2 regions of the Desulfofundulus luciae genome follow, and region 1 is predicted to be linked to the other one. Evidence: riboswitches for the same ligand, from Rfam matches in the RefSeq annotation. Region 1 holds a riboswitch; the other holds the start of a gene.
The links. Region 1 has a riboswitch for thiamine pyrophosphate ahead of J2Z49_RS12335 (thiamine phosphate synthase). Riboswitches for the same ligand answer to the same signal wherever they lie in the genome.
Positions count from the first base shown of each region.

Region 2: it holds a riboswitch for thiamine pyrophosphate, as region 1 does, so the genes downstream of both, J2Z49_RS05215 (sulfide-dependent adenosine diphosphate thiazole synthase) here and J2Z49_RS12335 (thiamine phosphate synthase) in region 1, are expected to answer to the same signal.

Region 1 covers NZ_JAUSUX010000025.1:15,126-22,224, reverse strand. Annotated here, with positions in the region: gene J2Z49_RS12350 (gamma-glutamyl-gamma-aminobutyrate hydrolase family protein) at 1-2, shown strand, start outside; gene J2Z49_RS12345 (amidohydrolase) at 9-1,166, shown strand; gene J2Z49_RS12340 (response regulator) at 1,469-1,879, shown strand; TPP riboswitch at 1,951-2,127, shown strand; gene J2Z49_RS12335 (thiamine phosphate synthase) at 2,155-3,270, shown strand; gene thiC (phosphomethylpyrimidine synthase ThiC) at 3,267-4,568, shown strand; gene thiL (thiamine-phosphate kinase) at 4,584-5,627, shown strand; gene tsaE (tRNA (adenosine(37)-N6)-threonylcarbamoyltransferase complex ATPase subunit type 1 TsaE) at 5,677-6,159, shown strand; gene tsaB (tRNA (adenosine(37)-N6)-threonylcarbamoyltransferase complex dimerization subunit type 1 TsaB) at 6,140-6,844, shown strand; gene rimI (ribosomal protein S18-alanine N-acetyltransferase) at 6,853-7,099, shown strand, end outside.
Region 2 covers NZ_JAUSUX010000006.1:70,586-77,684, reverse strand. Annotated here, with positions in the region: gene J2Z49_RS05225 (DNA polymerase III subunit alpha) at 1-3,001, opposite strand, end outside; gene J2Z49_RS05220 (Fur family transcriptional regulator) at 3,138-3,548, opposite strand; gene J2Z49_RS05215 (sulfide-dependent adenosine diphosphate thiazole synthase) at 3,622-4,401, opposite strand; TPP riboswitch at 4,503-4,613, opposite strand; gene J2Z49_RS05210 (sigma-54 interaction domain-containing protein) at 4,757-6,493, opposite strand; gene J2Z49_RS05205 (vWA domain-containing protein) at 6,572-7,099, opposite strand, start outside.

The DNA of each region.
Region 1 (7,099 bases):
GAGCAAATATGCTGGCCATAACCGGTGGAAAAGTGATTACCATGACCGGACAAGTATATGAACCGGGCATGGTGCTTGTAGAGCGGGGTAAAATTGTCGCCGTAGGCCCTTTAAACGGGGTTCCGGCAGGGGTTGAGGTGGACGATGCTACCGGCTGCGTGGTAATGCCCGGGTTTATCGATGCCCACTGCCATGTGGGCGTGGCCGAGGAGATTTACCGGGAGGAGGGGGATGATACCAATGAATATACCGATCCGGTTACCCCTCACCTGCGGGCCATCGATGCCGTCTACCCTGCAGATTTGGGCTTTGAAGATGCCCGAGCCGGGGGAGTGACCACCGTGGCCACCGGTCCCGGCAGCGCCAATATCATCGGTGGGGAGATGGTGGCCCTCAAAACCGCCGGCCAGGTGGTCGACCGGATGGCGCTTCGGTCCCCGGTGGGCTTAAAAGCCGCCCTTGGTGAGAATCCCAAGCGCACTTACGGGCGCGAGAAAAAAATGCCTGCCACCCGTATGGCTTCGGCGGCCCTCTTAAGGGAGGCGCTGGCTAAAGCCCAGGAATACCAGCGCAAACTGGAAGCGGCGGCGGCCGGGCGGGGTGAACGTCCCGACCGGGATCTAAAAATGGAGTCGCTGGTACGGGTGTTGCGGCGGGAAATTCCATTAAGAGTGCATGCTCACCGGGCCGATGACATTATGACCGCCCTGCGCATTGCCCGGGAATTCAATCTTTTGCTGGTAGTGGAGCATTGCACCGAAGGCTACCTGGTGGCGCAGGAGCTGGCGGCCCATGGGGTGATGGCCGTGGTGGGGCCGATGATTACCAACCGGGCCAAGGTAGAGCTGAAAGGGATTTCCCTGCAAACTCCCCGGGCCCTGGCCGAGGCGGGTGTTACTTTTGCCATCATGACCGATCACCCGGTGGTCCCCATTCAGTATCTGGCCCTGTCCGCCGCCCTGGCCGTCCGGGGCGGGCTGCCGGAGGAAAGGGCCCTGCGGGCCATTACCCTGGATGCGGCCAGGATACTGGGCCTGGAAAACCGGTTGGGTAGCCTGGAGCCGGGTAAGGATGCCGATATGATCGTGTTAAACGGCCATCCCTTTGATCCCCGCACCCGGGTGATTAAAACGTATATTGATGGGCGGCTGGTTCACAGGTCTTGAAATTATATTAGCAGTTAATGTGCTGCCTAAAAGAAGTAAAATAATGAAAATATGCTTGGTTACGAAATGAGAGAAAATTGATGAAGAAATGATGAACTATATCACTAAAGTCGGGTTTTTTGAGATAGTTGACAGAATTATTAAAATATTAAATTATATCGGTGAAATTAAATATTTTTCAATGGAATTTACGGATAACCTGGCAGGATTAAGTGAATTGGTGTCGAACATGTAAGTCAACAGAAACGGAAAGATTAAACTTCGATGTAAATTCATGTCACAATATGTCGGAGGTGCAATGTGTGAGAAGGGAGACTCTTGATGTTTTAATAGTTGATGACCAACCCGGGGTGCGTTACCTGCTGGAGATACTTGTCAGGGAATTCGGTCACCGGGTGCATACCGCGGAGAACGGGCTGGTGGCCATTGAGAAGGTGCGCCAGATTCACCCGCAGATCATTTTTATGGATGTGAGGATGCCTTTAATGGACGGCCTGGAAGCCCTGAAGCGCATTAGAAGGATTGCCCCGGATACCATTGTTATCATCATGACCGCCTACATTTCCGAACAGACCAGGGAGCAGGCCCTGAAAAACGGAGCCCTATGCTGCATGGCCAAACCCTTTGACATTGAAAAGGTTAAGGCATTGATCCAGGATTTGACCTGGAATCGAAGACAGAACTGTTTTTGGGGTGAAAGTTACGTAATTTAAAATTTAAAGCAGGAAAAATTTTTTTGTTGACGAACAGTTATACAATATACAAATATACAAGTGAAAAGGTTTTATACCCATGGGGGTGCCCGGTACTGGTAAGTCACAGCTGGTTTTAAGCTGGCATGACGAGCCATGGTTCTCTTGTTTGCGTGACGCGGTGCCGGGCTGAGAAAAGCGTTTTTTCGCTTTACCCTTTGAACCTGATCTGGATCATACCAGCGTAGGGAAATGGGTGGCCGGCAGCGTACTATACCCATCTCCTTATCAGGTGGATGGGTATTTTTTATGGGGGTGGTTCCATGGGAGATCTTTACCGGGTCCTGGATGCCAATTTTAACCGCGCCCGGGAAGGGCTGCGGGTGGTGGAAGAAGTGGCCCGTTTTGTTCTTGACGATGCCGGGATGACCATGCGCATAAGGGATATACGGCACCGCCTGGGTATATTGCAGGAAAGTTTTCCCGGGCGGGGGACGGTTCTGGTGCAGTCCCGGGATGTGGAGGGTGACGTGGCCGCCCCTGCTCCCCCGGCCACGGGAGAGGAAATAACCAATCTTCTACAACTGGTTATGGCTAACTTTAAACGGGTGCAGGAAGCTGCCCGGGTGCTGGAGGAGTATGCCCGTCTTTTGCCGGTAACCGCTCCCTTTAAGGAGATCCGCTATGCCGCTTATCTGGTGGAAAGGGAAATGGTGAGCCGCCTGGTGCAGCTGGACGCGGGTGAAGCTCCTTCTTGTAAACCGGGAGGCTGCAGAGTTGATTACAGCCTCTACGTAATTACGGGGGATAAGTTCAGCCGGGGCCGGCCGGTGGTGGAAGTGGCCCGGGCAGCCATTGCCGGGGGAGCAACGGTTTTGCAGTTGCGGGAAAAGGCCTTTACGGCCCGCCAGCTGATTGACGCCGGACACCAACTGCGCCGCCTGACCCGGGAGAAGGGGGTAACCTTTATTGTCAACGACCGGGTAGATGTAGCCCTGGCAGTGGAGGCTGACGGTGTGCATTTAGGCCAGGATGATCTGCCCATCGGCATGGCCCGGCGCATTCTCGGCCCCGGCAAAATTATCGGCATCTCCACCCACAGTGTGGAGCAGGCCCTGGAGGCCCAGCGGCAGGGCGCCGACTATATCGGTGTAGGTCCCGTCTTTGAAACCCATACCAAGGATGATGTCCAGGCCCCGGTGGGTGTAGACCTGGTGCGGCAGGTGGCGTCGGTGGTAAGCATACCCAAAGTGGCCATTGGGGGCATCAAGGCATACAACGTAGAAGAGGTGATTGCTGCCGGGGCTGACGGGGTGGCAGTGATCACGGCAGTGGTGGCGGCAGAAGATGTATCCGGCGCTGCCCGCGAACTGCGTTCCCGGATCGAAAAAGCAAGGAGGTATTTGCCATGACTCAACTTTTAGCAGCCCGGGCAGGGGAAGTAACGGCGGCCATGCGCCGGGTAGCTGACAGAGAAAGAGTGCCGGTGGAAGAAATTTTAAGGAAAGTAGCTGCCGGTACGGTGGTTATTCCGGCCAATAAAAACCACGTCGGCCTGGATCCCTGTGGCATCGGAGAGGGATTGCGGACCAAAATCAATGCCAACCTGGGCACATCCACCGCTTTTGCCAGTATCGAGGACGAATTAGTCAAACTGGAAACCGCCTTAAAGGCCGGGGCCGATGCGGTGATGGACCTTTCTACCGGAGGAGACCTGGACGGCTGCCGCCGGGCGATTATTGCCAGGAGTTCCGTACCGGTGGGTACCGTGCCCATTTACCAGGCGGCAGTGGAAGCCAGGGAAAAACGGGGTAGTATTGTGAAGATGACGGCCGACGACCTTTTTGCCGTGATTGAAAAGCAGGCCGCCGATGGGGTGGACTTCATGACCGTGCACTGCGGGGTCACCATGGAAATCATTGGGCGCCTGCAAAGGCAGGGGCGCGTTACCGATATTGTCAGCCGGGGCGGTTCTTTCCTGGCCGGGTGGATGCTGCACAACGGCCGGGAGAATCCCCTTTATGAACAGTTTGACCGGCTGCTGGAAATATGCCTGCGTTACGACGTCACCTTGAGCCTGGGGGACGGCCTGCGGCCGGGATGCCTGGCCGATGCCACCGACCGGGCCCAGATCCAGGAGTTAATTGTACTGGGCGAACTGGTGGACCGGGCGCGGGCCGCGGGGGTGCAGGCCATGGTGGAAGGGCCAGGGCATGTTCCCCTGGACCAGGTGGCCGCCAATGTGCAGGTGCAAAAGACATTGTGCAACGGGGCCCCCTTTTACGTCCTGGGCCCGCTGGTTACCGACGTTGCCCCCGGCTACGATCACATTACCGCCGCCATTGGGGGAGCGGTGGCCGCCATGGCCGGGGCGGACTTCTTATGTTATGTAACCCCTTCTGAACACCTGGGACTGCCCACCATAGATGATGTAAAGGAAGGGGTGGTGGCGTCCCGCATTGCCGCCCACGCGGCGGACCTGGTCAAGGGTGTGCCGGGAGCCCGGGAATGGGACCTGGCTATGGCCCGGGCCCGCAAGGCCCTGGACTGGGAGGCCCAGATTAATCTGGCCATTGACCCGGAAAAAGCCCGGGCATATCGTGAGAAGCGCAATCCCGCCGGAACCAGAGCCTGCACCATGTGCGGCGACTTCTGTGCCATGGAGATTGTGGCCAGGTACCTGGGCGCGGAAAGGGTGGAAGAGTGCTAAGGGGATGGTAGAGTCTTGAAGCTCAGCGATCTGGGCGAGTTCGGCCTCATAGACCGTTTGTCCCGGGATTTGATCAACCGGCCGGGAGAGGTGGTGCAGGGCATAGGGGATGACGCGGCGGTTTTAAACCTGGAAGGCCCCTGGTGGCTGTTGTTTACCACCGACATGCTGGTGGAAGGGGTCCACTTTTCGCTGGATTATGCTACCCCCGCCCAGGTAGGCATCAAGACTGTGGCGGTTAATGTGAGCGATATTGCGGCCATGGGCGGCTGGCCCGCCCACGGCGTGGTTTCCCTGGGCCTGCCTACCCGCCTGTCTGTGGAGGAAGTAGAAGAACTGTACCAGGGTATCAGGCGGGCTGCCGGGGAATATGGCCTCAATATCGTGGGTGGAGACACGGTGATGAGCCCGGAGCGGCTGGTAATAAACCTGGCCCTGCTGGGGTTCGTGGAAAAAGGCCGGGCGGTCTACCGCAGCGGGGCCAGGGTGGGGGACTTGATCTACGTAACTGGCAGTCTGGGTAAATCCGCAGCCGGGCTGTACCTGTGCCAGCACCCGGATTTAACTATTGACCCCGGGATGGCAGCTTTCCTTAAGCGGGCTCACCTGGAGCCCCGGGCGAGATTGCGGGCCGGGCGGATTTTATCCAGCGCCGGGGTTACGGCCATGGATGACGTCAGCGATGGCCTGGCCGCAGAGCTGCGGGAAATCTGCCGGGCCAGCGGTGTGGGCTGCCGGGTGCGGGCGGGGGATATTCCCGTGGATTACCGGGTAAGGACGGTGGCCGCCATGGCCAATCACAATCCCCTGGATTGGGCCTTTTCCGGGGGGGAGGATTTTGAGCTGGTCTTTACCGTTCCACCCGGTAAAGCCAGGGGTGTGGAGGAAAGGCTTGCCGCGGCCGGCGAGGAATGCCGGTGCATTGGTGAGATTATCCCGGCGGAAAAGGGAATGGTTTTGGAACTGGCCGGCGGCCGTTGCATCCCCCTGGAGGCCCGCGGCTATGATCACTTTGCCTCTTCACAAAGAGTTTTGCCCCGGCCTGCCCATCGGTTATAATACTGGCAGGCTTCTTTTTTGCATGGTAGAATATGAAAAAGGTGGTTTCATGGCTTTGGTATGGCGAACCCGTTCTGCCGGGGAAACTGAAGAATTTGGCCGCCTTTTGGCCTCCGTCTTACTTCCCGGGGATGTCCTGTGCCTGCACGGTGATCTGGGTGCAGGGAAGACGGTGCTGGCCCGGGGCATCGCCCGGGGCCTGGGGATCACCGGGCCGGTGACCAGCCCCACTTTTACTTTAATTAACGAATACTCCGGCCGGCTGCCCCTCTACCATATGGATGTCTACCGTTTGGACGGGCCCGGGGATATGGCCGACCTGGGCTATGAAGAATACTTCTATGGTGCGGGCGTGACCCTGGTGGAGTGGGCCGGGCGGGTTGAAGAGGTTTTGCCTTCCGAACGGCTGGACATTTACCTTAAGGGATTCCCAGGGGAGCCGGAATTACGGGAAATTCTTTTAACCCCCCGGGGAAAGCGCTATGAAGAACTGGTAGAGGAGCTGAGCGCCCTTGTTCGTGCTGGGTATTGAGGCCGCCACGCCGGTGGCTGCAGTGGCCGTGGTCCAGGGGGAAAGGGTGCTGGCCGAGCGGATGGTTAACAACCTGCGCACCCACTCGGTGAACCTCCTGCCCATGATTAAAGCCGTGCTGGAAGACGCCCGGGTTACCCGGGAGGATCTGGGCGGCATCGCCGTTTCATCGGGGCCCGGTTCTTTTACCGGCCTGCGCATCGGCATGGCTACGGCCAAAACCCTGGCCCAGGTATGGGAATTACCCATTGTGGGTATCAGCACCCTGGACGCCCTGGCGTATCCTTTAACCGGCCAGGGCGGGTTAATTTGCCCTATTCTTAACGCCCGGAAAGATGAGGTCTATGCGGCGGTATATCGAACGGTCGAGGGGAAACTGGAACGCCTGGAAGGCCCTATGGCGGTCCGGCCCGGGGAACTGGTGCGGCGTCTTGAACCCCTGGAACTCCCGGTTACCCTGTCGGGCGACGGGGTGCCCATTTACGGCGAATTCTTTAAAAAACAACTGGGCAAGAGAGTTTTCTTTGCCCCGGGTAGTGCCCGCTGGCCCCGGGGTGCCCCGGTGGCCGAGCTGGGTTACCGGCTGCTGATGGCCGGGGAAGGAAAGGATCCCCTTGAACTGTTGCCCAACTACATCCGGTTATCCGAAGCGGAAGTGAAATGGCTCCAAAAACAAAAAGGGTAAGCCGGTGCATGCCTATGGAACTGACTTTTGCCGAAATGTCCTGCGATCATCTGGATGAGGTACTGGCCATTGAGCAGGCATCTTTTACCACTCCATGGTCCCGCCATGCCTTTACATATGAATTGTTGCAAAACGAGTTTGCCGTATACATCGTTGTTCTGGCGGGTCAAAAGGTGGTCGGCTATGCCGGGATGTGGCTGGTTCTGGATGAGGCCCACGTGACCAATGTGGCCGTGCATCCCCAGTACCGCCGGC
Region 2 (7,099 bases), on a different contig from region 1:
GATCTTCCAGGGTGCCAAAGGCCATGGGTTCCCCCCGCCGGGTGCTGATGCGCTTCAGGGTGGTAAGCATGCCGCCGACCGTGACCCCCGCCTGCTCCCCCTCCCCGAGTTCCGCCACCGTAGCGGTGGTTTCTTCCACCAGGGCCTGGCGGTATTCTTCCAGGGGATGACCGCTGATATAAAGTCCCAGGGCCTCCTTTTCCAGGGCCAGCATTTCCGCACGGGAATATTTCTGCACCTGGGGCAGCACTATATCTTCTCCTGTTCCCTGCCAGAACTGCTCAAAGGTAAGCTGGCCGTTCTGTCGCTGCTGCTGCGATTGCTGGGCTATGGACAGCCCAAGCTCAATGCCTGCCATCAACTGTGCCCGGTGGTGGCCCAGGGAATCCAGAGCTCCGCTTTTAATGAGGTTTTCCAGCACCCGCCGGTTAATGATCCGCGTGTCCAGGCGCCGGCAGAAGTCGGCAAAGTTTTTGAAGGGTCCCTTTTCCTCCCGGGATTTGATAATGGCCTGCACTGCACCCTCGCCCACGTTTTTAATTGCCGCCAGCCCGAAACGGATTTTACCGTCAACCACGGTAAAACTTTCCCGGCTTTCGTTGACATCGGGAGGCAGGACTTCCAGGCCCATACGGCGGCACTCTTCCACGTATGCCGCTACCTTGTCCGTGTTATCCCGCACCGAGGTAAGCAGTGCCGCCATGTATTGGGCCGGGTAATTGGCCTTCAGGTAGGCCGTCTGGTAGGCCACCAGGGCATAGGCGGCGCTGTGGCTTTTGTTAAAACCGTAACCGGCAAAGTACTCCATCAGATCGAAAATCTGCCCGGCAACCTGGGGGTCTACCCCGTTCTTTACCGCCCCTTCGATAAACTGGTTCCTTAGCCCGGCAATAATTTCGGGCTTCTTTTTACCCATGGCCCGCCGCAAAAGGTCGGCCTCCCCCAGGGTGAAGCCAGCCAGGTCGCTGGCTATGCGCATAACCTGCTCCTGGTAGAGAATGACACCGTAGGTGTCCCTTAATATTGGTTCCAGCCTGGGGTCCAGGTAGGTAACTTTCTTTTCCCCGTGCTTGCTCTTGATGAAATCCTCCACCATGCCGCTGCCCAGGGGGCCGGGCCGGTAGAGGGCCACCAGGGCCACGATGTCTTCAAAAACCTCCGGGCGCAGCTCTTTTAACAGGGCCCGCATGCCGCTGGATTCAAGCTGGAATACGCCGCTCCCTTCTCCCCGGCATAGCAGGGCAAAGGTTTTCGGGTCGTCTAAGGGAATTTCATCAATGTTTATTTCCGGTCCGCCACTTTCCCGGATGAGCTTTAAAGTGTCGGCAATGACCGTTAGGGTGCGCAGGCCCAGGAGGTCCATTTTTAAAAGGCCCAATTCCTCTACCTGGTCTTTGGCAAACTGGGTGGTTAATGGACCGTCGGCGGCCTTGTACAGGGGCAGGTAGTGGGTTAAGGGTTCCCTGGTGATCACCACGCCGGCCGCATGGGTGGAGGCGTGCCTGGGCATACCTTCCAGGAGGGCGGCGGTGTCAATTAGTTTTTTCACCTGCGGGTCCCGTTCATAGAGTTCCCTTAATTCGCTGGATTCACTGAGGGCCCGTTCAATGGTCATGTGCAGTTCCGCGGGCACCAGTTTGGCTATTTTATCCACTTCCCCGTAGGGCATATTCAGTGCCCGCCCCACGTCCCGGATGGCCGCCCTGGCGGCCATGGTACCAAAGGTGGCAATTTGGGCTACTTTATCGGCTCCATATTTGCTGGTAATGTAGTTAATTACCTCTCCCCGGCGCTCAAAGCACAGGTCCACGTCCACGTCCGGCATGGAGACCCGTTCCGGGTTGAGGAAACGCTCAAATAACAGGCCGTATTTTAACGGGTCGAGGTTGGTAATCCCCAGCACGTAGGCTACCAGGCTGCCGGCGGCAGAACCCCGGCCGGGCCCTACCGGGATACCCCGTTGCCGGGCATAATGGATGAAATCCCACACAATCAGGAAGTAGGCGGAATAGCCCATCTGCCGGATCACTTTTAACTCATATTCCAGCCGCTGCCGTACCGGCTCGGTCATCTCCCCGTAGCGACGTCGTACCCCTTCCAGGCACAATTGCTCCAGGTAGCTATCCACGTTATGACCCGGGGGTACCTGATAATGGGGAAGATGGATCTGGCCGAAGCTTAGTTCCACCTGGCAGCGCTCGGCAATGAGGCGGGTATTGTCCATGGCGTCTTTTAGCTCTCCGAAGAGACGGGCCATTTCTTCCTCGCTTTTCAGGTAAAGTTCCTGGGAATCAAATTTCATCCGGGAAGGATCGTCCACACTTTTACCCGTTTGAATACAGAGCAGGATGTCCTGCATTTCGGCATGCTCTTTGTTTACGTAGTGGACGTCATTGGTCGCCACCAGGGGTATATTCATTTCCCGGTGCAGGCGCAAAAGTTCCCGGTTGACTTTGCGTTGTTCGGGAAGGCCGTGGTCCTGTAGTTCTAAAAAGAAATTCCCCCGTCCAAAAATATCCTGGTAGAGGGCGGCGGCTTCCACGGCTTTTTCCTTCTCCCCGGCCAGGAGACGGTCGGCCACCTCCCCGGCTATGCACCCGCTTAAGGCAATTAACCCTTCGCTGTAGCGGGCCAGGGCATCTTTGTCCACCCGGGGCTTGTAGTAAAAACCTTCGGTGTAGGCCAAAGATACCAGCTGCAGGAGATTGCGATACCCGGTCTGGTTTTCGGCCAGCAATACCAGGTGGTAAAGGTGGTCATCCACCCTGGGCGTGCGATCTTTCATGGTGCGGGGGGCTACGTAAACCTCGCAACCCAGGATGGGTTTAACCCCTTCTTTCTGGCAGGCCTTGTAAAAGTCCACCACTCCAAACATAACGCCATGGTCGGTAATGGCCAGGGAGTCCATACCCAGTTCCCTGGCTCTGGCCACTACTTCCTTGATCCGGGCGGCACCGTCCAGTAGACTGTATTCGGTGTGTACATGAAGGTGTATAAACATGGTCTTCCAAACACTCCTGGACAACCTAGCCTTTTTTCTATGATCCTCATTCGTTTAAGTCAGACAAAATCCTGCTCCCGGTCGTAAAGAAAAGGGGGTGGCTCTTAGCCCCCCCTTTTTAAAACTCTATGGAAGTTTACTGCTCTGCTTCGCCCGGTTGTCTTTGCCGGCAATCAGGGCAGTACCCGTAAAATTCCAGCCGGTGCCGGGTTACCTGCATGCCCGTGCGGTTTTCTACTTCTCTTTCCAGGTTGTTCAGCAGGGGTAAATCCAGATCAAATACCCGGCCACAGCTATCGCAAACAAAATGATAGTGATTATGGGGATTACCATCATAGCGGCTGAACGTGCTGCCGTAGTTAAGTTCCATGATTTCCCGGGCCTGTTTGAGGTTATTTAAATTGCGGTACACGGTGCCCAGGCTGATGTCCGGAATTTGTTTGCGGGCCTGCTCGTAAATCCAGTCTGCCGTGGGGTGAGTGTCGGTATTGCGCAGGATTTCCAGGATTAATTTTTTTTGCCTGGTCATCCGTGTGGTTTTTACCATTAACCTCACCCCTATCTAATAACAGCTACTTTTATAATTAAATATACAGCCTTTTTTTCCCCAATGTCAAGTTCTATTCTTCATCTTCACCGAGAATAAGCCTGGCCGCCCGTCTGCCTGACAGGAGCATCCCGCCGAAAATCGGTCCCATGCGATGGCCGCCGCAAACCGCGTTTGCCGCCATACCGGCCACGAGGAGCCCGGGGAAAATTTCACGTGTATTGGCTACGGTGGCCGTTTCACCCCGCGCGGCCCACATGGGCTTTTCTCCTTCCAGATTGCCGGTCCTGGTTCTTAAAACCGCCCCCATTTTTTTGACCACCATACTGGCCACCTGGGCATCATGTCCGGTGCAGTCGATGACGTATGCCGACTGTACCGTCAGGGGGTCCACGTGCAGGCGGCCCAAATCAACGGGGGTCCAGTTTATTACCAGGCCGGTTATCCGGTTGTCCCTGACCATGACGTCTTCCACGGAAATTAAGTTGTAGATCTTTGCTCCGGACCGTACCGCACCAAGGGTTAAGGCGGCAACGGCTTCCACGGAGCTGGCCGTATAATATCCTTCCTCGAATGTCCTGAAGGAGATACCAAACTCCTTGAGAAGGGGTAATGCTTCGTCCTGGACCACAATCTGGTTGAACATCATCCCCCCGCCCCACATGCCGCCGCCGACGCTGAGCTTGCGTTCAAAGAGAACCACTTTTTTGTTTGCCCGGGCCAGGTAATAGGCGGCCACCAGTCCTGCCGGACCTCCGCCCACTACGGCCACGTCTGATTCCAGCGCTTCCAGCAGTTCCTCCTGGTACCTCGTGATAATAGCCTTGGAAATAGTTACGTCTTCCAGGTGCATTTTGTAATACCACTCCTTTTTTCTTTATTTGTAGCGGTTGACTGGTGGGCATCCCGGTGGCAAATAAAAACAGCGCACCCACAAAAGGATGCGCCACAGTCAACAGCACGTACGGCTTTTCCCTTCGCGGGCATTACCCCGAGCAGGTTTAGCGGGTCAGGTGCTCACTAGCCCTTTCTCAGCCCCTAACAGGAGCTCCCCGTTGTACTTTGCCGGTTTATCAGGCGTGAAAGGCCGGGTCGTCCCGGCTTAAAGGTAACCCTTGCCTTTTAAGCCATTTTAAATACGGCCGCCTGAAATTGCTACTTCGATATTTCCGGCCGGTTATCCTCCTTTTTATGGGGTAAAAATTTTTTTATCCCCTGATGCCGTACTGTTTCATCTTCTTATACAACCAGGCCCTGGAAATACCCAGAGTTTTGGCCGCCTGCATTTTATTACCACCGGCAGTAGCCAGGGCTTCCAGGAGGGCTTCCTTTTCCACCTCCTGGAGTAATGTTGCCAGCGTGCGGTTGTGCAGGTTTCTCTTCTTGCCCTGGCTCATTTTCTGAAGGTAGGGGGGCATATGTTTAACTTCAATGGTATCTCCTTCCACCAGGTTAAAAGCCCTTTCCATTACGTTTTCCAGTTCCCGCACGTTGCCCGGCCAATCGTAGGCGCAAAGCATCTCCCAGACTTCCGGTGACACACCCCGCACCAGAAGACCAAATTCCCGGTTGAATTTCTTGATAAAATGATTGACCAGCAGGGGGAGGTCATCGAGTCTTTCCCGCAGGGGCGGGATATAAAGGGAAACTACATTTAAACGGTAATAAAGATCTTCCCGGAAGTGTCCCTGCCTGATTAATTCCTCCAGATCCCGGTTGGTAGCTGCCACCACCCGTACGTCAACGGCACGGGTCCGGGTATCTCCCAGGCGCTCAATTTCCTTTTCCTGCAGGACCCGCAATATTTTGGCCTGCATGGGCAGGGGCATATCTCCAATTTCATCGAGAAAAATTGTTCCCCCATCGGCCTGTTCGAATTTGCCGATTTGCCCGCCCTTTCTCGCCCCGGTAAAGGCGCCTTCCTGGTAACCGAAAAGCTCCGATTCTAAAAGGTTTTCCGGCACGGCAGCGCAGTTGACCTTGATGAAAGGCCCCCGGTGGCGGGGGGAGGCCGTGTGCAGGGCATGTGCTACCAGTTCTTTGCCTGTGCCGCTTTCCCCCCGGATCAGCACTGTGGAAGGTCCCTGGGCCACCCGCCGGATGGTTTCCTTGAGCCGGATCATATCCCTGCTGGCACCGATCAGGTTGTCTACGGTGTAACGCGCGGTCTGGTTGTCGTTTTGCGTTGTGGAAGGGTAGGAGAAATTTCGCCGTTGGGTACTGATCTTTTTCGCCAGGGCCAGCAACTGTTCCACATCATGGAACATTACTTTACTCACTGTGCCCACCATCTTGCCCCGGTTATAAAGGGGTACCCGCATGACTACCGTTTCCCTGCCCCGGATCCGTACCACTTCCCCATACTGTAATTTACCAATCCAGAGGATTTGGAACAACCGCCTGTCGGGAGCCACCTCACGGATGTGCCGGCCCACGGCCGTTTCGATGGTAACGCCCAGCAGTTCCGCCATGGGCTCGTTTAGCATCAGGACCCGGCCGTCATTATCGATGGCAATGTAGCCTTCGTGTGTGCTGTGAAAAATATTTTCCAGGAGGCCGTTTATTTCCTTGATTTCTTCCAGTTCCTGTGCCAGATGTTGCAACTCGGTGATTTCTTGAGCCACGCCAATGGCGCCCACAATGGTGTTATTGCGGATTATGGGTGTGCGGTTGACCACATACAGGGCATTGCCTACGACAAATTTGCGTCCGATGTGGGGTTTTCCCGTCTGCAACACCTTGGGGAGACCAGTAAAAGGAACGACCTCCCTGATGGGGCGACCCAGGGCCTTTTCTGCCGGGTAATTAAAAATCCGTTCGCTGGTGGGGTTAAAAATGATCACGCGGCCCTGATAGTCTACGGCAACGACCATATTGTGTACGGAGTTAAAAATAGATAGCTCATCCCCTAAAAAGGCGGTGCTTTCCAGTTTGTTGATCGCCAAGGTTTCACCTCCCCCACCTGTAGCCAGAACCGTTTTAATTAACTTATTTCATGATCCGGTGAATTTTTTACCGTCCTTTTACTTCAGCATTTGCCGGTGCAGGATTGCTTCCAGGTGATGCAGGGAATAGCATTCAAACATGCGTACATAAGGCAGGAAGGCATTAACGCCTGGTAAATAGGGCCATTGCTTGCTGGGAACGGGGTTGAGCCACAGGATCTCCTGGACCCGCTCCCGTAAAGAGGCCAGCTCTCGAGCGGCTTCCTGGGGGGCAACGGTCTTTGTGTCACTGACTATGATTGCCAGGGTATCGCCGGTAAGCAGGTGGCGCCAGTGGCGGTGAAAAGTTTTCAGGGCTACGTTAAAGTCGGTGGTTTTTCCCCACTGCCGGCTGGCATTAACAAGCTCGGTCATTACGGGTACAAAACCATCATCCCGCCGGAAGTAAGGGGTAACCCGTTCTAGATCCTCGGAAAAGACGAAGCTTTCGATATCTCGTACCGCACTGCTTAAACCATAGATAAACTGGAGGACAAACCGGGCATAGCGGGCCATGGAAGCGGACACGTCGCAGATGAGGAGCAGACGGGGACGGTGCCGGCGGCG